One region of the Bacillus sp. NPDC094077 genome, then DNA from elsewhere that is predicted to be linked to it. Evidence: riboswitches for the same ligand, from Rfam matches in the RefSeq annotation. Region 1 holds a riboswitch; each other region holds the start of a gene.
What was found. Region 1 has a riboswitch for thiamine pyrophosphate ahead of tenA (thiaminase II). Riboswitches for the same ligand answer to the same signal wherever they lie in the genome.
Positions count from the first base shown of each region.

Region 2: it holds a riboswitch for thiamine pyrophosphate, as region 1 does, so the genes downstream of both, thiC (phosphomethylpyrimidine synthase ThiC) here and tenA (thiaminase II) in region 1, are expected to answer to the same signal.
Region 3: it holds a riboswitch for thiamine pyrophosphate, as region 1 does, so the genes downstream of both, ACQKNR_RS20420 (MTH1187 family thiamine-binding protein) here and tenA (thiaminase II) in region 1, are expected to answer to the same signal.
Region 4: it holds a riboswitch for thiamine pyrophosphate, as region 1 does, so the genes downstream of both, tenA (thiaminase II) here and tenA (thiaminase II) in region 1, are expected to answer to the same signal.

Region 1 is NZ_JBNNUF010000007.1:241,831-248,304, reverse strand. It holds gene ACQKNR_RS18620 (CBS domain-containing protein) at 1-225, shown strand, start outside; gene ACQKNR_RS18615 (DUF3965 domain-containing protein) at 547-1,698, shown strand; gene ACQKNR_RS18610 (hypothetical protein) at 1,926-2,258, opposite strand; gene ACQKNR_RS18605 (SH3 domain-containing protein) at 2,264-3,424, opposite strand; TPP riboswitch at 3,698-3,809, shown strand; TPP riboswitch at 3,870-3,972, shown strand; gene tenA (thiaminase II) at 4,057-4,752, shown strand; gene ACQKNR_RS18595 (ABC transporter ATP-binding protein) at 4,721-5,470, shown strand; gene ACQKNR_RS18590 (ABC transporter permease) at 5,470-6,222, shown strand; gene ACQKNR_RS18585 (ABC transporter substrate-binding protein) at 6,219-6,474, shown strand, end outside.
Region 2 is NZ_JBNNUF010000004.1:140,090-146,563, reverse strand. It holds gene ACQKNR_RS12475 (cytochrome d ubiquinol oxidase subunit II) at 1-731, shown strand, start outside; gene ACQKNR_RS12470 (arsenic transporter) at 1,085-2,443, shown strand; gene thiC (phosphomethylpyrimidine synthase ThiC) at 2,547-4,307, opposite strand; TPP riboswitch at 4,420-4,535, opposite strand; gene lldP (L-lactate permease) at 4,606-6,261, opposite strand.
Region 3 is NZ_JBNNUF010000009.1:93,407-99,880, reverse strand. It holds gene ACQKNR_RS20425 (amino acid adenylation domain-containing protein) at 1-1,054, shown strand, start outside; TPP riboswitch at 1,107-1,208, shown strand; gene ACQKNR_RS20420 (MTH1187 family thiamine-binding protein) at 1,309-1,629, shown strand; gene ACQKNR_RS20415 (ABC transporter permease) at 1,601-2,374, shown strand; gene ACQKNR_RS20410 (ABC transporter substrate-binding protein) at 2,371-3,369, shown strand; gene ACQKNR_RS20405 (ABC transporter ATP-binding protein) at 3,366-4,115, shown strand; gene ACQKNR_RS20400 (ABC-F family ATP-binding cassette domain-containing protein) at 4,512-6,056, shown strand.
Region 4 is NZ_JBNNUF010000002.1:363,319-368,319, forward strand. It holds gene ACQKNR_RS06685 (hypothetical protein) at 102-299, shown strand; gene ACQKNR_RS06690 (hypothetical protein) at 416-538, shown strand; gene ACQKNR_RS06695 (C1 family peptidase) at 688-1,488, shown strand; gene ACQKNR_RS06700 (hypothetical protein) at 1,509-1,724, shown strand; gene ACQKNR_RS06705 (hypothetical protein) at 2,017-2,187, shown strand; TPP riboswitch at 2,689-2,794, shown strand; gene tenA (thiaminase II) at 2,921-3,610, shown strand; partial or broken gene ACQKNR_RS06715 (pPIWI_RE module domain-containing protein) at 3,947-5,001, shown strand, end outside.

The DNA.
Region 1 (6,474 bases):
AATAAAATTACAAATGTAATGACAACAAACATTGTTTCAGTTTCTCCAGATGATTCTATTGAAAAAGCTATAGAATTAATGGCACAGCATCAAATTAGACGATTGCCAGTAGTTGAGGGTGGTCAGTTTGTTGGGGTGCTAGCATTAGGTGATTTAGCGATAAGAGAGTCGGCAGATGATCAAGCTGGGTTTGCTTTAAGTGAAATCTCGGAGCATACGGAATAAAGTGAAACTTTGATTAGTGAGGGTTTGATTGCCCACAAATAGTGGAATAAATTATGGATAAAAATCAGATACATTATTCTAGTATATGTGGATTAAACTAATATATTAGCGTGATGTATCTGAAACATTATATAATGAGTACATAGTTAATATTTTTGACATTTTTTAAAAATTTGTCATTCCTAATTTTTAATAGGAGAAAAAATGATATACTGATAGATATAAGTATTATGAGGGGTTTTGAATATAACAATATTTACTTTTAATGTTGTAATGATGAATTAATATTTCCTACGTAGATAAAAAGGGAAGGGGAATTATATGAGGGCTGTACAGGGCGATCCAAATTGGAATTTGGTTACAGATACATATATAGAACCAAATAATTTCGCTGAATTACTATCTTTACTTGTACCTCGTCACCCAAAAGGTGAAGGGAAAGAGCGAACTATATTAGTGTGGAGAGAAAAAGAATTTTATAAAGAAGAAAATTTAGCAGAATTTATCGTTTATGGAATGAATAAAGTAAAGAATTTACCGCAGTTTCATAAAGATGAGATTCCAACCTTAGTACGTATTCTTCGTTTATGTCAAGAGATTGGTTGGTATGAAGATGCAAATGCTTTTATGGTAACCCAAGGGCTAGATGAATTTGTCAAAACTTCACTGGAATATGAAACATGGGATCTTTTGACGCAAGCGGTTGCTTTAAACTACTTAGTTATTAAATATCGTGTTGGTGAATTAACAGATGGGGATGTAGAAATTTGGGATAGAGTTAAATTTAATGAAAAATGTATAACAGATTGTAAATATTTATTATCTCAAAAAGAAGTATTGGAATTTACATTCTTTTATATGTGTAAGAGAGCTAAAGCACTATCAAAAGAGCAATTGAATAGTGATATGATGAGTCTAGCGATGTATTGTAATACTTTTGTGTATGATTTATATACACATGACTTATTACGAAAGTATCGTAAGTGTACAGATTTTCTATCATATTATGGACCTAGTCAAGTAGTTTTAGCTTGTCAAAGAGCTGTACTTTCTCAAATTTCAGATCGATTAGACCCATTAAAGACAACTCATGTAGATGATTATTTATATGTAATGAAAGAAATGATGGAGCATATGACGATAGGGGTAATGGATCGATATGACCATTTTATTGGAAAGTTACTATCATACGTACCATTTTTTGAAATGATTCAAGTTCCACAGCATGCATATTATTGTGAAGAATTACTGTACCTTTGTAAGGGCATTGAATATAAAGAGGAAATACTACGCAATTATATATTTATACAATTACATGATTGTTTACCATCATTCTTTAAACTATTTCTTAAAAATAAGCGTTATGCAACGATTCATGATATTCTGTTCTATTGGTGCGATGATGAGCAAAGAATGAGCTTAGAGAAAAAATATAATCTTAGTTTTATTTATGAAAAATATGCTTGTGGATAAAGAGCATTTTCTATATAAATGAAAAAGGATCTCAAATTTATTTGAGATCCTTTTTTGTTAGTAAAACAAAGAGAAAGTAATTAAGACAAGAAATAACATCCCATAAAGGAGAAATTGTGCAGTAGAACTTCCTTGTATACCAAAAAAAGTATTTAGTTTTTCATATACATTCAATATATATTTCATCGGGTTATCTTTGAAAGATTGGTACACAGTGTCTCCTCTTTTTAGGCTTCTTGTTCATGTTTTTTATTATTAGGGACATTAATGTATCTAGCTATGAATAATAAAACAGCCATAAAGAATACAGGAACTACGGTAGATAAATAAAAGCCATTACTAATAACATTTGTTATAAGGGCACTTAATAGAAAAATAGCATTATAAATATGGGCAATTTTTTGTTTTAGTTGCACTTGGAATGATTCCATCATAATTTCTAAAGCAACAAAAGCAATGATAATAGATAAAAATACAGTGTTTGTATTGTAAATTATTAAACAACAGATTAAACCTAAAAAGGCGAAGTATTCAATTACGAGAGGTATATTGCGTGGCATACAATTTACCTAACTAAATACGGCAGTGGATTTACTGCATTTGTTTTTTCAAAATTCCATTCTCCATTATGTAATTCAAAATGGAGGTGTTGCCCGTATGAATGACCTGTGTTTCCCATATGACCTAGTAATTGTCCAGTTTGTACTTGATCACCAGCTTGTACAGTACGATCTTTCATATGAGCATAAACTGTTGTATATAATTTCCCGTTTATTTGATGGGCGATGAACACGACATTGCCATAACTAGCTGAATAATAAGATTTCACAACTTTACCTGCAGCGGCAGCTTGAATGGAGACGTTACCTTGTGCTGCAATATCTATTCCATAATGCATTTGCTCCCAGCGCATATCAAAGGTTGAGCTGATTTTTCCTTGAGTAGGGAATTTGAAAACTGCTGGAATAGCTGAAGATGAAGCTGTTTGAGCTTGTGATTGCTGTTGATTTTGTACCACATATTGTTTGGCTACATATCCGTATCCTGTGCCAAAACGAATTTTATACCAAGTTCCTACTGTTTCTACTACTTGTACCTGTGTACCGTTTTGTAAGGAACCAAGTAGAGCGCTACTTGTGCTAGCATTGCTACGTACATTCAATTTTGGCGTTGCAACAGTGTATTTCGTATTATTTTGAACTGTGATTCCTTTTACTAAAGGCTGAGATCCATTAGATATGAACGCTTTTTGTACATAACCTGTTTGGCCGTTATGTAAAATTTTATACCATTCGCCTTGCTCTCCTTGAACGGTAACGAACTTACCATTTGGTAATACATCTAAAATGGAAGATTCTAAATTAGGTTCAGAGCGAACGTTTAATGCATTAGTATTGACGATGTATTGATTATTAGATTGAAGTTTGTTTTTTAGTAGAATAGCATCTTTTTGTACATAACCTACTTTATTATTAACAGATACTTTATACCAATCATTAGTTGTTTCAAGTATGTTCACTTTCGTATTAAAGCGAATTGTATCAAGTGATGTGCTATTTGTGTTATCTTCTTTATGTAAGGCTACTTGATCGACTTTGACATATCCAGTTTTAACATTAGATAATTGTTCAGCGTTTGCTTTTTGTACATTTGTTTCTCCCATAGAAGGAAGTAATGAGGCAATTGCGACAGTAGTTACTGTTAGAGCAGTAGCTTTCATATTCATATAATAGAGACCTCCTCTAGTTGTATAGTTAGTTGTAATTTTATTATAGTATAAAGATATAATATAGTGGGTGTATTCACATAAATGTAATATGAAATCAATATAAAAATAAATTTTTTCAGGATAATGATGCCTTTTTATACAATTAATTGGGATTTTATTTTCTAAAATAGAATATAAGTATTGTATAACTTTGTTATTTTGTTGACAATTGAGAAAATTAAAACAGTTGATGATGTCTTATTAGGGTGTTATACTGACAGTGATAATTTTATAGTTTGCTAGGAGAGCTGGTGTTGCCAGCTGAGAGTGGGCCGTAAGCCTTTGATCCTTTTTATTACCTGATCTAGATTATGCTAGCGTAGGGAAGCAATTCGGACACTAATAATGAGTCCCCGTTTCTTTGCGTATAGAAACGGGGCTTTTTTATTTAAAAATTCCATATTGAAACCACTAGGGGTGCTTTTCGTGCTGAGAGAGGAATAATCCTTAACCCTTACAGACCTGATCTAGGTAATACTAGCGAAGGGAAGTGGAACAACGAATAAATTAACATTTTATTTGCTGTAGCCACTTCTTATATAGAGAAGTGGTTTTTTATTTAGATTCATATATTGAAAGGGGAAAGAGAAATGAAATTTTGCGATAGATTATTAGAAACTGTACAACCAGTTTGGGAGATGAGTCATAATCATCCGTTTGTAGTAGGTATGGGGGATGGCACGTTAGAAAAAGATAAATTTCAGTATTATATTATTCAAGATTATTTATATTTGTTAGATTACGCAAAAATATATGCTATTGGTGTTGTAAAAGCAACGAATCCTCAAGTGATGGCAAAGTTCGCTGAGCAAATTGACGGAATACTAAATGGAGAAATGACGATCCATAAACAGTATGCAAAAAGACTAGGTATTTCTGCACGAGAGATGGAATCTGCAAAACCATCAGCTAAAAATTTAGCTTATACAAACTATATGATGTCTGTATCTCAAAACGGCACACTTGCAGAATTAATAGCAGCACTTCTTCCGTGTATGTGGAGCTATTGGGAGATTGGAAAGCGTTTAAATGATATTCCTGGGGCAAGTGATCATGAGTTCTTTGGTGAGTGGATTCAAGGATATAGTTCTGAAGAATACGGTAACCTTTGTATTTGGTTAATAGATTTATTAAATGAGATGGCAGTAGGAAAATCAGAGAAAGAGCTAGATCGATTAGAGGAGATTTTCTTATATTCCAGTCGATTTGAATATTTATTCTGGGATATGTCCTATCGTAAGGAGATGTGGGGATTTGAGGAGCAAGAACATACTACAGTTTCATAATGTTTCTTTTTATTATGATGAGAAACCAATCATTCATGAATTAAATGCTTCTATACAGGACAAAGAGTTTGTGAGCATTATCGGACCGAGTGGTTGCGGAAAAAGTACTTTATTTCGCCTTATTACAGGCTTAGAAGAAGCAAGCACTGGACAGATAGAGCTGACAGAAACAAAGAACCATCCTGTAGGGTATATGCCCCAACAAGATATGCTCTTGCCGTGGAGAACAATTATTGAGAATGCTGCCTTACCGCTAGAGTGCCAAGGTGTGCAGAAGAAAGAAGCAAAAGTAAAGGCAAAGGAACTGTTACATAAATTTGGTCTACAAGGATACGAGAAGAAATATCCGAAAGATTTATCTGGAGGCATGAGGCAGCGCGTATCTTTTATCCGAACTTTATTAACAGGCGGGGAGATATTGTTATTAGATGAACCGTTTAGCGCGTTAGATGCTTTAACGAATGCTTCTTTACAAGAATGGTTGTTTGAACAATGGAAAGAGTGGGAAAAAACAATTTTATTTATCACTCATGATGTTGAAGAAGCACTGTTTCTTTCGAATCGAATTTTAGTAGTGGAACAGCAGCCGATAACGACTTTGACTGAGCGGATTGTGCCGCTTGACCATAACAGAACACGAAAGGATTTATATAAACCGGAAGTGTTAGCGCTGAAAGATGAGCTTCTTAGTATGTTACAAAGGCAGGTACTCGTATGATGAACCGTTTGAAAGAATTAGTTCCTGCCATTACACTTTCTAGTATTTTACTTGCTGTGTGGGAAATAGGCGCAAGAATTGTAGATGAGATGTATATTTTACCGTCACCGTCTGCAATTGTAATGAAGATATGGAAACTAAAAGATATATTATTTACGGTTCATTTGCCAGCAACATTATACGTCGTTTTAATAGGTGTTGTTATTTCTATCGTATTAGGTGTAGGGCTAGCGATGCTAATGAATGCGAGTACATGGATGGAAAGAGCATTTTATCCTTTACTAGTTGCTTCACAAACCATTCCGATTACTGCGCTTGCTCCGTTATTTGTTTTATGGTTTGGATACACCATCTGGAGTAAGGTTGTTGTTACAGTTTTAATTACGTTTTTCCCGATTGCGGTCAATACGTATGACGGACTGCGCAGTACAAAAAAAGAATGGGAGGAGCTCTTAGTTACATATGGAGCAACGAAAAAAGATGTTTTTCTTAAATTAAAGTTGCCGTCGGCTCTTCCTTATTTTTTCTCAGCTTTAAAAATTGCAGTTCCACTTAGTGTGATTGGTGCAGCTATTGGAGAATGGCTCGGTGCACAAGCTGGGCTTGGATATTTCAGTAAGAGAATGATGACGCAGTTAGACGGAGCTGGTGTATTTGCACCCATTGTATTGTTATCATTATTAGCTATTTTCTTCGTCATACTTATTTCTATATTAGAAAAGAAATTCATTAGTTGGAGGAAGCATTCATGAAATTATTAAAACGCATCTTTGTGTTTACATTATTAGTTGCAATGATTGCGGGATGTTCGAGTAATTCAGCATCAGATAAAAGTAAAAAAGAGAAAGAAATAACAGTCATGCTAGATTGGTACCCAAATGCGGTACACAGCTTTATTTATGCAGCAATTGAAAAAGGCTACTTTAAAGAAGAAGGAGTAAAGGTGAATATTAAATTCCCTTCCAATCCGACTGATCCATTAACGTTAGCGGCTGCAGGAAAAG
Region 2 (6,474 bases), on a different contig from region 1:
CATTTATGGTATTTGCTTACTCCCTGCCAAAGTACCAGCACCTCCTGCGGATTATTTCAGGCATTACGGGGCTCTTAATTCCAGCCCTATTAATTACCGTTTTACCTGTTACAGAGGGAGCCTATATTACAATGTCTGAAGGAAAAGAAGTCCTCCTTTACGGAAAGCTTCTTTCTAGCCCTGTTATCTATTGTTATATGCTCTTTGGACTAACCTCGGAACTCTTTCTATCATCTCTCTTCCTTGCTGATTTTGCTAGAGAACAAAGTTCAGAAGATACGTATAAAATTTATAGAAGAAATGCCATTATCCTTGGACCTGCAACGCTCGTTACTGCGATTATCGCCCTCGTTGTAATGGATCCAGAAACACACTGGCTTATGCAAGGGCTAGTAAAGCAATTCCCATGGTTTACAGTTTCTATCGCTTTATTCATTATCGGGTACTCTTCTCTTTGGTGGACAAACAAGAAGTACAGTACACTAGGATATCCTCGTATTGCCGTTTTAGCTGTCATCGCTCAATATGCATTTGCAAGCTACGCTTACGGTGTTGCACATTTACCATATATTATTTATCCTGACGTAACTGTATTTACAAGCTTTACGACGCCCGAAACATTCTATGCACTACTGATTCTATATGCAATTGGAATCGCAATTTTACTTCCTGGATTTATTTTCTTCTGGAATTTATTCTTGAAGGATCGAACTTTTTTGAAGGAAAAATAATAAAGTGGGAAGTCTATTCCAAAAGACATTTTGGGATAGGCTTCTCTTATTATTCTTTGTCATGTTTTGTCGGTAAATCGATATATTTCAAAAATCGCTGATATATTTTGAGTTGCGGTCAATATTCAAATAACCGCTAATATAAATTTCATTTACTATTTTCCCGTTCTCCCAAAAATTTATAGACGCCTCTCACAATAGTTATTCCACTACTAGAGACACTTTTCCCATAGCTTAAAAAACACATATTCACTTTATTCCATTATCCGTCTAGTTCTTCTTATTTTCCGCCGAATATACTAACTTGAGACAAGCTACATTTGTTCAAGAAAAAATAGAAAGGTAGGCAAAATATGAGCATTGAAATATGGATTACTATTATTGTATTCTTCTTAACGATGATTGTTATCTTTTGGCGGCCCCGTGGCTTAAACGAAGCGTGGCCAGCAGCAATCGGCGCTGGTATTATCCTAATTACTGGCCTTGTATCAAAGCCAGACGTCATGGACATTATCAGTAAAATCGGAGGTGCCTCCATAACGATATTAGCGACCATCGTTATGGCAGTTATATTAGAAAGCTTCGGCTTCTTCCATTGGGCTGCAGCAAAACTCGCAAATCTAGCGAAAGGTTCCGGCCACCGCCTATACTGGTACATTCAATTACTATGTTTCCTTATGACTCTTTTATTTAATAATGACGGTAGTATTTTAATTACAACTCCAATTTTAATTCTACTTCTGAAAAACCTTCAATTAAAACCTCATCAACAAATCCCTTATTTATTAAGTGGTGCTTTAATCGCTACTGCATCTAGTGCACCAATTGGTGTAAGTAATATCGTAAACTTAATTGCATTAAACATCGTCCATATGACTCTTTATATGCATACTGCTATGATGTTTGTACCTGCAACATTAGGGTTATTGTTTATGTCATGGCTCATGTATACAGTTTTAAAGAAAAAACTCCCAAAAAAATTACCTGTTTCTTCATATGATATTGAAGAAATTTTCTTCACGAAAAACTTCCATCCGTTAAAAGGAAAAAACTCTGTTGATACGAAACAAAAACGTACAAGATTCATGTTAAAAGTATTAGGTTTCGTCTTCCTTATGCGCTGTCTTCTGTTCGTTGCATCCTTCTTATCTATCCCAATCGAAATTGTTGCAGTACTCGGTTCCCTCGTTCTCCTCATCTGGAGATGGTACTACTTACGAACAAACCCTATCGATATTTTGAAAAAGACACCGTGGCATATTTTAATTTTCGCCTTCTCTATGTACGTCATTATTTACGGACTCCACAACGCAGGGTTAACAGCCGCACTTGTGCAATGGCTCGAGCCAGTTGTAAGTCAGCATTTACTCTATGCTAGCTTTGCAATGGGCGGACTTGTATCCATCCTCTCTAACGTCTTCAATAACCACCCTGCACTTATGATTGGTACAATTACATTAACAGAAATGGGACTAGACCCAGTCACATTAAAAACAATCTACCTCGCAAACATTATTGGTAGTGACATCGGTTCACTATTATTACCAATCGGTACGTTAGCTTCCCTCATCTGGATGTATATTCTGAAACAAAACAAAATTAAAGTAAAATGGAAAGATTATTTAAGTGTATCTCTCATCGTTATTCCTCTCACAACAGTCGTCACATTATTCCTCTTATACTACTGGGTACACCTCTTCTTTGCCTTATAAAGAAAACAGAAGCCCTCTTTGCTACCGTCTTAGCAAAGGGGGCTTCTTCTATATTTAAGTTAGGTACTACAGTGTGATCAATCGAGTAAAGAGGTGTAACGTGTTATTGGTATAAATGACTACCAGTGTCTTTAAATTCTTTCGCTTTCTCTTTCATTCCTTTTTCAATTGCTTCTGTCGTTTCTAAATCATTTTCTTTCGCATATTCACGAATATCGTGTGAAATTCTCATACTACAAAACTTCGGCCCACACATGGAACAGAAATGAGCCGTTTTCGCTCCTTCTGCTGGTAATGTTTCATCATGATACTCCATCGCGCGTTCAGGATCTAAAGATAAATTAAATTGATCGCGCCAGCGGAATTCAAAGCGTGCTTTTGAAAGTGCATCATCACGCTGATGAGCCGTTTTATGACCTTTCGCAAGATCAGCCGCATGCGCTGCAATTTTGTACGTAATAACACCTTCACGAACATCATCTTTATTCGGTAAACCTAAATGTTCTTTCGGTGTTACATAACAAAGCATCGCAGTTCCAAACCAACCAATCATCGCAGCCCCAATTGCAGATGTAATATGGTCATAACCTGGTGCAATATCTGTCGTTAACGGTCCAAGTGTATAGAACGGCGCACCCTGACAAATATCAAGTTCTTTCTCCATATTCTCTTTAATTAAGTGCATCGGTACATGACCGGGTCCTTCAATCATAACTTGCACATCATGTTTCCAAGCAATTTTCGTCAATTCACCAAGTGTCTCAAGCTCAGAGAACTGCGCTTCATCATTTGCATCTGCAATCGAACCTGGACGTAATCCATCTCCAAGAGAGAACGATACATCGTACTGTTTCATAATTTCACAAATCTCTTCAAAATGAGTATATAGGAAGTTTTCTTTATGATGGAATAAACACCACTGCGCCATAATTGACCCCCCGCGCGAAACGATACCTGTCGTCCGCTTTGCAGTAATTGGAATGTAGCGAAGTAATACACCAGCGTGAATGGTAAAATAATCAACACCTTGCTCCGCTTGCTCAATTAACGTATCACGATATACTTCCCACGTTAAATCTTCTGCAATTCCGTTTACTTTTTCAAGCGCTTGATAAATTGGCACTGTTCCAACTGGTACAGGTGCATTACGAATGATCCACTCACGCGTCGTATGAATGTTTTTACCTGTAGATAAATCCATAATCGTATCTGCACCCCAGCGCGTTGCCCACGTCATCTTCTCTACTTCTTCTGCAATCGAAGAAGATACAGCAGAGTTTCCGATATTTGCATTTACCTTCACGTGGAAGTTACGTCCGATAATCATCGGTTCTGCTTCCGGATGATTAATATTCGCTGGTAAAATGGCACGACCTTCCGCAATTTCCTTACGAACAAACTCAGGCTCTACCCCTTCACGAATTGCAACATATTCCATCTCAGACGTAATCATACCGTTACGTGCATAATGCATTTGCGTAACGTTTCCCCCTTGCTTCGCTCTAAGCGGCTTACGATCCATTTGTGGGAAAACAGGTGTATGTTTCGAAGCCACTTTTACACCGTCATCCTCTGGTTTCACTTCACGCCCTTCGTATGCTTCTACATCTCCGCGCTCAACGATCCAAGAGTGACGCGGCGTCGGAATCCCCTTTTCCAGCTCCACTTTATACGCGGGATCCGTATAAGGACCACTCGTATCATATACACGAATCGGCGGATTCGAAACACCATTTGTATCACTTTGTTCAATCTCACGCATCGGCACTTTCATACCTTCACGTGGTCCATCCACATACACTTTCTTACTCCCTGGTAAACTCGATTTCAATTCGATTTGCTCAGCTGAAACAGACTGTTTCATAACCTTTATTGCCCCCCTGTACGTGACAAGGACGAGATATGGCCAGCGCATGCCAAAATAAAAAGAGCCAGGTCCATAAAAAAATAAGGACCTGGCTCATAAAGACATCATTATGTAAAGCCGTTAACTTCCCTACGCTGGTACGAGCCAGATCAGGTCCAAAGGGTTAAGAAGTTCACGCGCTTCTCTCTCAGCCTACGCATACGTTAGGCACCCCTAGTTTATCACTGATTTAATTTTCAATACTTTCCAATCATACACGATAATCTGAAAAATGGAAAGGTTATTTCTTTTTCAATTACGGAATCATCCAAGTTAAATAATAAGCCTGCACATACGTCATAATTCCAACAATTATAACGAAGAATAAACTATGTTTCACCGTAAAGCGGAACAGATCCGATTCTTTTCCCGCAAGTCCAACTGCCGCACAAGCGATCGCAATCGATTGTGGAGAAATCATTTTACCCGTTACACCACCTGTTGTATTTGCCGCAACGAGAAGTACTTCAGATACACCAACTTGCTGTGCTGTAATTGCTTGTAAATTCGAGAACAATGCGTTCGCTGACGTATCAGATCCAGTTAAGAATACGCCAATCCACCCTAAGAATGGTGAGAAGAACGGGAATAGTGCGCCGGTTCCTGCTAACGCTAACGCTAATGTAGAAGATAAACCAGAATAGTTTGCAATAAATGCGAATCCTAATACGAATCCAATTGATAGAATTGGCATTTTTAATTCATTTAACGTTTCTTTAAATGTCACTACTGCGTCTTTTGCACTCATCTTCAAAATAAAGATAGAAATGATACACGCAATTAAAATTGCTGTTCCAGTCGCTGATAAAATATCTAATTTCAGAACTGCCTCATAAGGCGTTGGTTTATTTACAATTGGCTCTGCTTTCATGACTAAATTGTGCAAGCCTGGAATTTCAAACTTAAATACGAGACTCTCTAAAGCGCCTCCTGGAGCGAATAATGCTTTAAAAAAGTTTTGACTCCAAATCACAACCATCACCGTTAAAATAATGAACGGAGACCATGCTTTCACTACTTTTCCTACCGTTAGCTTTGGCATAGATGTCGTTGTTGCTGCTACTTCACTATTTGCTTGTTTAGATTGATAAATCTCTTTCGGCTGCCATACTTTTAAGAACAGTGATAAACTTACTAAACTTACAAGTGCTGATGTAATATCCGGAAGTTCTGGCCCTAAGAATGTCGCTGTAATGAACTGCGTAATTGCAAACGAACTACCCGCTACGAGTAAAGCAGGCCACGTCTGTCTTACCCCTTTAAATCCATCCATTAAAAATACGATAAAGAACGGAACAAATAATGATAGAAACGGTAATTGATGCCCTGCCATTTGTCCAATTTTATGTGGATCAATACCTGTTACTTGTCCAGCAACTGTAATTGGAATTCCCATCGCTCCGAACGCTACCGGTGCAGTATTTGCGATTAAACAAAGACCTGCTGCATATAAAGGATTTAACCCAAGACCTGCAAGAAGCGCTGCCGTGATTGCTACTGGTGCACCAAATCCTGCTGCTCCTTCTAAAAACGCTCCGAATGAAAATCCAATTAAAATAACGAGTAAACGATGATCGTTTGTAATAGATAATACAGACGCACGAATCACATCGAATTGACCTGTTTTTACAGAAATTTTATATAAAAATACCGACATAATGATAATCCAAGCAATTGGCCATAATCCGTATAAGAAACCGTATCCGGTTGCTGCCATTGCCATCGTGAACGGCATTTTATAAGCGAATAATGCTACTAAAATTGTAAGTACAACTGTAATAAGTCCTGCCACATACCCCTTCATACGGAAAACTGCTAAAGCCAAGAAAAAAAAGATGATCGGAATAAGTGCGACTGCTGCCGAAATCCAAATGTTACCGAACGGATCGTAAACTTGTGTCCATGTGTTCATTGTTCTCTCCCCCTAAAGAATCCCCTTTTAAATAAATATCACCTTATCAATAGACTATCAGGTCATCATACCTTTAAGCCTAAAAATAAAAAACGTTTAAGAAAACGTTTTCAATAACTTTCATTTATACTTTATCACAACCATTTCCCTTACAAAAGATTTTTTTGAAAATTTTATTATTTAATATAAAAATCTTACAAAAACGTCACGTTC
Region 3 (6,474 bases), on a different contig from region 1:
GCACATATTGTATGAGTTACTAAAAGATACAACAGCACATATTTATTGCTTAGTAAGACCAACGCAAGATATACAACAAAGAATTGTTAATACATTAACAGGTTACTTTAATGATATAAGCAAAGAATGGCTACAACGTATAACAGCAGTTCCTGGTGATCTTGGAGCAGAGTATCTTGGTATGAATGAAGAAGAATTTAAATTTATTCGTTCCAAAGTTGATACGGTAATTCATTGTGGTGCAGATGTAAGGCACTTTGGAGATGTAGCTCAGTTTACAAATGTAAACGTTCATGGAACAAGCCGTATGCTAGCATTAACGGAAGAAGGGGCAACATTCCACTTTATTTCAACAATTGGTATTCCGATAGAATTGGCAATAGAGCAATGGGATACATATATGGAAACTGGTGATTTTAATTATAATGTAGAGTTAGAGAGTGTGTATTCCGATAGTAAACTACAGGCGGAAAATCTTGTTCGTGAAGCTTTGAAGGGCGGCATACAAGGGAATATTTATCGTGCAGGTAATTTAGCATGTCATTCAGAGACAGGTGTATTCCAACAAAATATTGAAGGAAATGCATTTTATCGTCTTATTAAAGCGATGTTACTCATTGGACAAGCTCCAAATGTGAAGTGGAAAATCGATTTTACACCAATTGATTTTGCTAGTAAATCAATTGTAGCGTATTTGCAAGATGCACAAATTGTAGGGGAAACGCTACATATTTGTCATCCGCATCAAATTGAATTTGAACATTTTATACAGCTAATTGAGGAATGTGGATATAACCTTGAAATGGTTTCACTCTCGCAATATATAGATACTGGACTTAAGTTAGCGAAAGAAGATGAAGTAATAGCAGAACTAATTGCTTCTCAAGTTGCAGGAGATGGAGCGCAGCAATCTGAAATCGTAATGGGTACTCGTAGAACGAATGAATGGATTAAGAAAAAAGAACTGGTAGTGCCAGCCATTAATAAACAATTTATTCAGCAGTTATTAGCTCATGCTGAAAAAGTTGGATATTTTCCAAAAATAATGAAATGAATATGCATGGTTTAGTTTGTTCAATAAAATAAATCATGCTACAATGAAAACGAATTAAGGACCGGGGAGCCAATTGGCTGAGAGGATGTAAGTAAACATCGACCCTCAACCTGATCTGGATAATGCCAGCGTAGGGAGTTACTTAAAGTGATGTAGCATATGTTATTCTATAATAACTTGCATACAAGGCTTTCCTACGCAGTAGGAAAGCCTTTTCTTGTTTTAAAATTTAATTTCATAAGGGGGATTTTATTATGTCACAACAAGTTACAATGTCATTTTCAGTAGTACCGCAAGCGAAAACAAAAGATGTATATTCTGTTGTTGATAAAGCAATTGAAGTTGTACAACAATCGGGAGTGCGTTATGAAGTAGGGGCAATGGAAACAACGCTGGAAGGAGAATTAGATGTACTTCTTGATGTCGTTAAACGTGCGCAACAAGCATGCGTCGATGCTGGAGCTGAAGAAGTGATTACTTCTATTAAAATCCATTATCGTCCAAGCACTGGTGTAACGATAGATGAAAAGGTTTGGAAGTACCGTGATGAATATGCAAAACCAGAAGCAATCTAAAATAATTACAACCATTTGGCTTATCCTTCTCATTGCGATATGGGAAGGATCTGTTTCATTATTTAAAATTGAACCGTGGATTTTACCAAAGCCTTCTGCCATTGTTCAAGAATTAATTGGAATGAAAGATTTACTATTACCAAATACGATGCAAACGTTACAGGAAGTTATAATCGGACTGTTCTTTGCGATTTTACTTGGGACGAGCATCGCAATTATTATGGACGTTATACCTTTATTTCGTATTTTAATAAACCCATTGCTCGTTATTTCGCAAACGATTCCAATCGTTGTACTTGCGCCGTTATTTATTATTTGGTTTGGTTATGGGATGTTGCCAAAAGTAATGGTCGTCATACTCGTTTGTTTTTTCCCTATTGCTCTTAGCATTTTAGAAGGTTTTCAAACAGTAGATAAAAACATGTTGAAACTGTTACAAACAATGAAAGCAACGAAATGGCAAGTTTATCAGAAAGTAAAGTTTCCAGCAGTGCTTCCATACTTTTTCTCAGGTTTGAAAATTGCAGTTACATATAGCGTAATGGGGGCGATTATCGGGGAATGGCTCGGTGCAAGTGAAGGTTTAGGGGTTATGCTTACGAGAGCTACAAAATCCTTTTTAACTGCCCGAGTATTTGGTGTTGCAGCAATTATCGTCATGGTGACATTATGCCTGTATTTTATTGTGGAATTTATGGCAAGAATAACAGCACCATGGATATATAGAAAGGACGGCAGAAAATGAAAAAAGGTTTAAAAGTTATGTTAGCTACCTTATTAGCGGTAGGTGTGGCTGGGTGTAATCCGGCGAAGAAAGAAGAAAGTGCAAGTAAAGATCAAAAAGTAAAAATAGTATTAGATTGGTTTCCAAATACAAACCATACTGGTTTATATGTAGCGAAGACTAAGGACTATTATAAAAAACAAGGATTAGATGTAGAAATTATTCAGCCTGGTGACAATGTAACAGCAGAGCAGATGATTGCTTCTGGGAAAGCAGACTTTGCGATAAGTGCACAGGAAAATGTAACATTAGCTCGTGTTGAAGGAATCCCAGTTGTGTCTGTAGGAGCGATTATTCAGCATAATACTTCGGCCTTTGCATCGCTTAAAAAAGATAATATGACGTCACCGAAAGATTTTGAGGGTAAACGTTATGGCGGCTGGGGAGGACCAGCAGAAGAAGCGACGTTAAAAACGATTATGGAGAAACATCAAGCTGATTTTAATAAAGTCGAAAAAATTATTCTTGGACAAACAGACTTCTTTAAATCAATCGGCCGTGATGCAGATTTCGAATGGATTTATTACGGTTGGGATGGCATTGAAGCGAAGCGTCAAGGAAAAGAGTTAAATACAATTATGGTGAAGGATCTAGATCCAGCGCTTGATTTCTATAGCCCAGTTATTATTACAAGTGAAAAGCATGCGAAGCAAGATAAAGACTTTGTGAAAAAGTTTATGACTGCAACGACAGAAGGTTATAATTTCGCAATTAAAGAACCGAAAGAAGCTGCTGATATTTTAATTAAAGCTGTTCCAGATGTGAATAAAGAATTAGTACAAGAAAGTCAAAAGTGGTTAAGTACGAAGTATCAAGATGATGCAAAAGCGTGGGGAGTACAGAAGGAAGAAGTTTGGACGAATTACATGAATTTTTTATATGACAACAAAGTTATTAAAAAGAAAATTGATGTAAAAGATGCTTTTACAAATGAATTCCTTCCAAGTGAAAAATGAGCGGATTACAAATAAAAGATATTGTGAAATCTTTCGATGGAAAGAATGTATTAGAAAATATTAGTGCCTCTATACAGGAGGGAGAGTTTGTCTCTTTTGTAGGTCCAAGTGGTTGTGGGAAAAGCACATTGTTAAATATGATCGCGAGTGTTGAAGAGCCAACGAGCGGAGAGGTATTTTATAACGAGGAACATGTGAAAAAACAAGATGTGGTAAGCTATATGCCGCAACAAGATTTATTATTACCGTGGCGATCGGCTTTACAAAATATTGTTCTTCCGTTGGAGATTGAAGGGAAATCTAAAAAGAAAAGGTTAACAGAAGGAATGGAAGCATTAAAGCAGTTTGAGCTAGATGAATACGCGGATCATTATCCAGATGCACTATCTGGTGGTATGCGCCAAAGAATTAGCTTTCTTCGCACATATTTATGTGAAAAACCAATTATGCTGCTTGATGAGCCTTTTGGAAAATTAGATGCATTTACAAAAATGGAAGTACACAGCTGGCTTTTAAACTCTTGGCACCAAGAAAAGCAAACAATCGTTATGGTTACCCATGACTTAGATGAGGCCATTTTACTTTCTGATCGCGTATTTATTTTATCTCAAAGACCAGCATCAATAGTTGGCGAGGTGCAAGTGGAATTACCTCGACCGCGAACGATGGATATGTTAACATCACTTGAGTTAAAGAAGGATAAGGAAGAGATTTTAAGAGTATTAGCTCCTTATATGAAAAAATAGAAAAAGCTCTTACCAGATTTTAAGATAATTGCTGGTAAGAGCTTTTTTTATAGAACATGAAAAGAATGAGAAGGAACAAAAGAAAAAATAGAGAATAGAATATAACAGAGTAGTTTATACTCTTAATATAACAAATGTTAAAGGAGTGAAAGGATAAAATGACTTTATCAACTGTTCTTCAAATGGTTTTAGCTTAAGACGGGAGAAGTCTGCCCATTTTTAACGATTAAGCTAAATTGAAGACAGCAGGTAAAGAACCTTAATCCTTTTTTACGATAATATGTAATGGGTAAGGTGTATTCACCTTACCCATTTTTTATATGTATAATTAAATAAGGTCTTATACTGTTGTTCTCTCTATTTAGCTTATGAATCATAAGTAAAGGAGAGAAAAAAATGAGTATATTAACAGTAGAAAATTTAAGTCATTCGTATGGTGAGAAAACCATCTTATATAATGCATGCTTTCGACTATTAAAGGGCGAGCATGTTGGGTTAGTAGGGAAAAATGGAATTGGAAAATCAACATTGTTAAGGATTTTAACAGGAGAACTTATACATGATGACGGGAACATTGAATGGTTTCCACATGTGAAGGTTGGATTTTTACAGCAGTATATAGATTTACAACAAGGGATAACAATTGAAGGATACTTGCAAAGTGCATTTTCTAATTTGTATGCGATTGAATGTGAAATGTTAAAAATTGCAGAAGAGATGGCTGGAGCAGGAGAAGTAGAAAAACTGTTAGTAAGGTATGGAGAATTACAAACTATATTGGAAAGCTCTAATTTCTATCAAATTCATACAGAAATTGAAGAAGTAGCAATCGGTTTAGGTTTGTTTGAAATAGGGTTGGAAAAAGATGTTTCAAAGTTAAGCGGAGGGCAGCGGACAAAGTTATTACTTGGGAAGCTTCTTTTAGAAAAAGCGGATGTTTTATTGCTAGATGAGCCAACAAACTATTTAGATACAGCACATATAGAATGGTTGCAATCGTATTTGAAAATGTATGAAAAAGCTTATATTATCATTTCGCATGACGAAGTATTTTTGAACAATATTACGAATGTTATTTATCATCTAGAAGAACGGAAAGTTAAGCGGTACGTAGGAGATTATGAAAAGTTTTTGCAAAGTTATCAATTGCAAAGGAAACAATTACAATCGGCGTATGTGAAACAACAAAAAGAAATTGCCCAATTAGAAACATTTATTCAAAAAAATAAAATTCGAAAAGCGAAACAAGCAAAAAGTCGAGAGAAAGTATTGGAGAAAATGCAAAAGGTTGAAAAGATTAATAATGTACCCCAGTCCCGTTTTGATTTTAATGTTTATGCTGAGCCAGTGAGTCGTATATTACAGGCTGAGAAACTAAGGATAGGCTATAGTGATCCGTTATTTCCAGAATTGGATTTGCAAGTGAAAAAAGGGGAAAAGATAGCCATTGTTGGTCATAATGGTATTGGAAAAACGACAATATTAAAAACATTATTAGGGCAAATAAAGCCATTAAGCGGTTCAATTTCTGTTGGGGAACGAGTAAATCCTGCTTATTTTGCACAGGAAGAGCTTGCTTCAGAAATAACGCCGTTAGAGAAAGTTTGGGAAGAACGACCAGATATGACAAAGAAAGAAGTACGTCAAGCATTAGCAAAGTGTGGATTGAAAGAAGAACACGTGTTAAAACCTATTTGTTTATTAAGCGGTGGGGAACAAACGAAAGTACGTTTATGTGAACTTATCGTAACGAAAAGCAATGTTTTAATTTTAGACGAACCGACTAATCATTTGGATATAGAAACTAAAATGGCTTTACAGGAAGCGTTACAACAATATAAAGGAACCGTTTTAATTGTCTCACATGAGCCTTCTTTCTATGAATCGTGGATAACGAAAGTATGGAATATAGAAGAATGGAACGTTGAGCAATATGAATAAAGAAAAAGCATTAGCTTTTATGAGCTAATGCTTTTTCTTTGTGATTAACATGATTTTCGAGAACTCTTACATGAGAATTGTATGAAGAAGCACTCTTATGGTGCGCTTATAAGCGTGCTTTTTCTTTTGTTATGTTTATATTTATAATAATACTAGATGCCTTTCCCTAATAGGCCACTATCTTTTTTGTATATACAGATAGTTTGAAACGGAATAAAAATAATTCCTATATGTAAAGGATAATGTGATTAGTATGGGAAGACAATAGAACTTACAGGAAATTCATGTAAAATTCAGGTGAACTTCACACGAACTTCATATTAGAAACTAAATATAATTATAATCAGTTAATGTAATATTAATTTGTGATTTTTATAAAATTAAAAGTTTGAATTTAGGAGAGAGAGCGTTCAAACCT
Region 4 (5,001 bases), on a different contig from region 1:
AAAAATAAGATACTATGCTCCGTTGATTGGGAATCTTTTCTAAGGTATTCTTAAGGGTATGGGAATAGAAGGAATATCTTCAAGAAGAGAGTGATTAATTTATGTTAGGAAATTGGATGAATAAATTAAAAGAACCTAAATGTATACATAGATATAAACTTATTAAAAGTCAAGATAGTGAAGATTTTAAAACTGGTAAGATGGGGATAGTTAGTTATTATAAATGTGAAAAGTGTGGAAAAGAGAAGAAAATCAGTAAATATACTAATGACGTTAATAGTGACTATTGGGATATTTAAAATAATATTTGAATTAAGTCCGGCTAGAAAACTAGAGGACACCAATTCATTAAAGCAGCAATGAAAGCTGTTTTAGGAATAGGTGTCCTTTTTATTTTGAAAAGGGAGATGAAGGAATGAAGGTACTAAGAGATCAATTACGTGAACGGAAAAAGCAATCGAAACAAACAAGGGAGAAAAAAGATATAGAGTTCAAGTGGTTACGAGATAACTTGAAAATAGAAATTAAAGGAAGTTGATAATTAAAAAGATAAATAATTAAACATGCGGATGTATTAAATGCAAATGAAATTAAAATTAAAATTAAAAAGGTATAATTTTAATTTTTAAGTTAAGTATATAAACCGAATGAATTATCTAGATATAAAGAAAGGATGGATTTCTGCATATGAGCTCAAATGAATCAAATTTCAGTCTTACCAGTAACAAAGACATTGTAAAGTACCTTAATGTAAGAAAAGACCCTGTTGATTTAAGAGACAAAATGTTTCGGAGTTACTTATTTAGTAATGAGGGGGATCTGCCAACGCAAGTCGATCTTCGTTCTAAGATGTCAGGTATAGTAAACCAATGGAATATAGGCTCTTGTACGGCAAATGCAATTGTTTCAGGGTTACGAGAATACCTATTATTACAATCAGGTCGCCCATTTACTTGCTTATCTCGTTTGTTTTTATATTATCATGAGCGAGAAATAGAAGGACATATTCAGGAAGATAGCGGAGCGATTGTTCGTGATGGTATGGATGTTCTTAAAAACATTGGGGTATGCCCTGAAGAGGATTTTCCTTATACTGAGAATTTTAGAGATAAGCCATCTTCAAAGGCTGAATCCGATGCTGCGCTTTATAAAATTGGAACCTACTATCGTATTCAAGATTTATCGAGATTAAAGGCTGCGCTTGCTCATGGATTAGTTGTTGTACTTGGATTTGCTGTGCCAAAATCTTTTATGTCAGAAGAAGTTAAAAAGACTGGCATAGTTCCGGTATCAGGAACGGATGATGTAATTGTTGAAGATGATCAACAGGCAGGACATGCTGTTTGTGCTGTTGGATATGATGATAATAAGCAAACTGTTATTATTCGAAACAGCTGGGGAGAAGACTGGGGAGATAAAGGATATTGTTATTTTCCATATGAATTATTTAAAAATGGAATTGTTCAAGATATGTGGACAGGTCGTTAATTAGAAAAAGGAGTGGTAGTATGGAAACTACAAAACACGTTATACATGTTACAGGTAGTATAAAAGAGCGTGAAAAAGATGTAGAAATAAAGGGTGTAATGCATTATCATCTATTAATTAATAATATATCAGTTATACATGCAAGTGGTGTAGAGGTATCAACGATTCCAGATGAGCTATTCTGTGCTATTCGTTACGGAGATGACGAGGGTTTTGGGGAGCCATTAGTGGTCTAGAATCAGGTAATCCAATTGAATTACAGGGAGTCTATATTGATAAAAATCATGCATATCCTTCAATTGGAAATCCTGGTGATCCAGTTTTGCATTTTACCCATCATCCAGTAGGGTTTGTTATTTACAACGGAAAAAGATATGAGTAATATTTTTGTACAAGCTGGTATTTTAAAGTGAACGAAAAACAAATATCGTCCGGCTAGGAAACTAGAGGACACCAATTCATTAAAGCGGCAAATAAAGCTGTTTTAGGAATAGGTGTCCTTTTTATTTTGAAAAGGGAGATGGGGAAATGAAGGCGCTAAGAGATCAGCTACGTGAGTGGAAAAGGCAATCAAACCAAGCAAAGAAGAAAAACAAGAAAAAACGAAAAGAGAAATTAAGTACTCGTGACATTGAAGATTTAATGGGAATTCGTGGCCCACGTTATGAACGTAGACGTGGAGCATTAAGACAAAAATAATTATGGGTGCCATCTTCACAATACGCTATAGGTGCACCATTAAGATTATAAAAAGTAATGCCAGCCATGTTCTCACCTCATTTTCATGTAACATATTTCGACATGGTTGAAGAATTTCCTTTTTATTTTGTTGAAATAGTAATATTGGATGTGGGTGAATATTAATGGAAAAGAAAATAGCGGTAAGAGTAAAGGACGTATGGCGTTCGAGTATATTAATATTTTAATTAAAGCATTCCTTATGGAGTGCTTTTTATTATGCGAAACTTATATAAACCGTGTGAGAGTTGAAAAAATAGTATATTATCTTTCTCAATGTACATATTAAGTAAAGTGTTTAATATCATACCATTTGCGCGCAGCATGATAGGTCAGGGTTAATAATCGGTTAGGATGGAAAAAATCACTGCTGATTTAAGTTTCATTTTATAGTCTACAAGTAAAAGTCAATAATTTTGAGGCTTCTATGAAGTATGCTATGATGAATATGAAAACTAAATATTTATCCACTAGGGGGGCCTTTTATAGGCTGAGATCAAATATAATTTTGAAACTCTTAGTACCTGATCTGGTTAATGCCAGCGTAGGGAAGTGGGAAGACGGTCATATTTAATGAATAAATTAATATTGTCTATTTCACTTTCTTTACGCCTGTAAAGAAAGTTTTTTTATTTTCCAGCCTTAATAACTGTGGATAAATACTTATATTTTATACATTATTGGAGGGATTCAAATGACTTTTTCACAAACATTACGTAAAGAAGTAAATTCTATTTGGGAGGCAAGTTTTAATCATCCTTTTGTAAAAAAACTTGGTGAGGGAACATTAGATTTAGCTAGTTTTCGATATTACGTGCTTCAAGATTCGTATTATTTGAGTCATTTTGCTAGAGTACAAACTTTAGGAGCTGCAAAGGCTCTTGAATTAGAAACGACAGCTCGTATGGCACACCATGCCCAAAATACATATGAGGCGGAATTATCCTTACATGAGAATTTTGCCAAGAAGTTAGGGATAACAAGAGCAGAAAAAGATAATTTTATCCCTGCGCCAACTGCATATGCGTATACCTCACATATGTATCGTGCTGCGTATGAAGGACATTTAGGAGATATCATTGCAGCAATTTTACCTTGTTATTGGTTATATTACGAAATTGGTGAACGTTTAAAAGGGTGTCAGCCGGAAGAGCCAATTTATAGGGAATGGATTTCTGCTTATGGATCTGATTGGTTCCGTACGTTAGTTGAAGAACAAATTGTACGATTAGATGCTATCGCTGAAAAAGTAACAGAGGCAAATCGTAAGCGAATGAAACAGCACTTTATAATTAGTAGTCAATATGAATATTCATTTTGGGAAATGGCTTACACTTTAGAAAAGTGGCCGATTAATATAGAAGAAAAAGATACTATTAGATAAAAAGTTTAGTGGAGGTATTGCATGTACTTATGCAATACCTCTTCTTATGTATATTTTATGTAAAAAATACGTAAATTATAAATACGTTATATATAAATATAATATAATCATTCTTGAGGAGGGATATTAATGGAAAATATGACATAAATAAAATTAGATTTTTATTCCTTACTTTTAAAAGTAAGGAATTTATAGTGTAATATTGTCATAAAGCGATTTATTTTATTTTCTTTAAAGCACTTGGGTTTAAATTTCTTAGATTAGGATGTATACAAAGTAATTATTTTTTCTATTTTTTGATGATCAAGACAAATGAAGAAAGGAAGTATTCATTACATGGAAAAATTACGCTTATTAACATTTGAAAATATAGTAGAACCACTTTTTAATGAACATGTATCATTTATATATTTCCCTATTGAATGGTTGGACATTGTTGAGATACATTATAAGACATTTTTATTAACGAGTAAGCTGAAACGTTTAAACGAAAGACTGTATGATATGTTTTCAGATATATTATTTATTCAGCATAATCCGTATGTATTAAATGAAAATACACCATGGATTGTATCCAAAGAACCAATTAAACAAGAACAACTTGATTATATTTTCCAAAGCTGGTATGAGGTTATTCATGATTGGAAACCGAATCAATTAATAGAACCGCCAAAATATGAATGGCATTACGATTCGATTTCTAATTTACCTGTATTACATGATAATGAAACGTTTTCTAAGTGGATACCAGCTTTAATTTCACATATTTTTTGTGAACGCCCTATACAATTAGAAAATACAAATGAAGAAATCTATTTTTCTCCTCTTAGATCACAAAATATCTGTGAAGTTATGTCAGAGCCAATTAAAGATGAAAAAACACAAGATTTTTTCGCCTATGTATATCGACTTGAATGTATAACTCGCGGAGGCGAGAATGTCCCATTATTAAATGTTTCAGTAGGCATTCGGAGATTCTATCAAGAATATAACCATCCTGATATTCCTTTACTTTTAAGACGAAAACGGGGCATGATATTGATTTCTACTCCAGAATTCACATCAAATAATAAAAAAATACGGTTTGTAAAGCTAAAAGTGCAACAAGCTACAAACGGTATGAAATGGATTAAGTTATTTAGAAATTTAAAAGATGATTTTCATATAGGTGGAGAAGTTGAATTGGAACATATTCTTCAATACCCGAAAGACCATATTGTTGGAACAAATAGAAGAGTACTACTTCCATATAATGAGAGAATATATAAAGTTCAAGGTACTAAAATAAAACTTGGTATAAAGGTAAAGGAGAGGGAGGATCTATTTAAAGAATTTCAGCGGAAATTCTCTTATTTCTCATTACTTCCAGAATGTAAAAAGGTACTAACAAA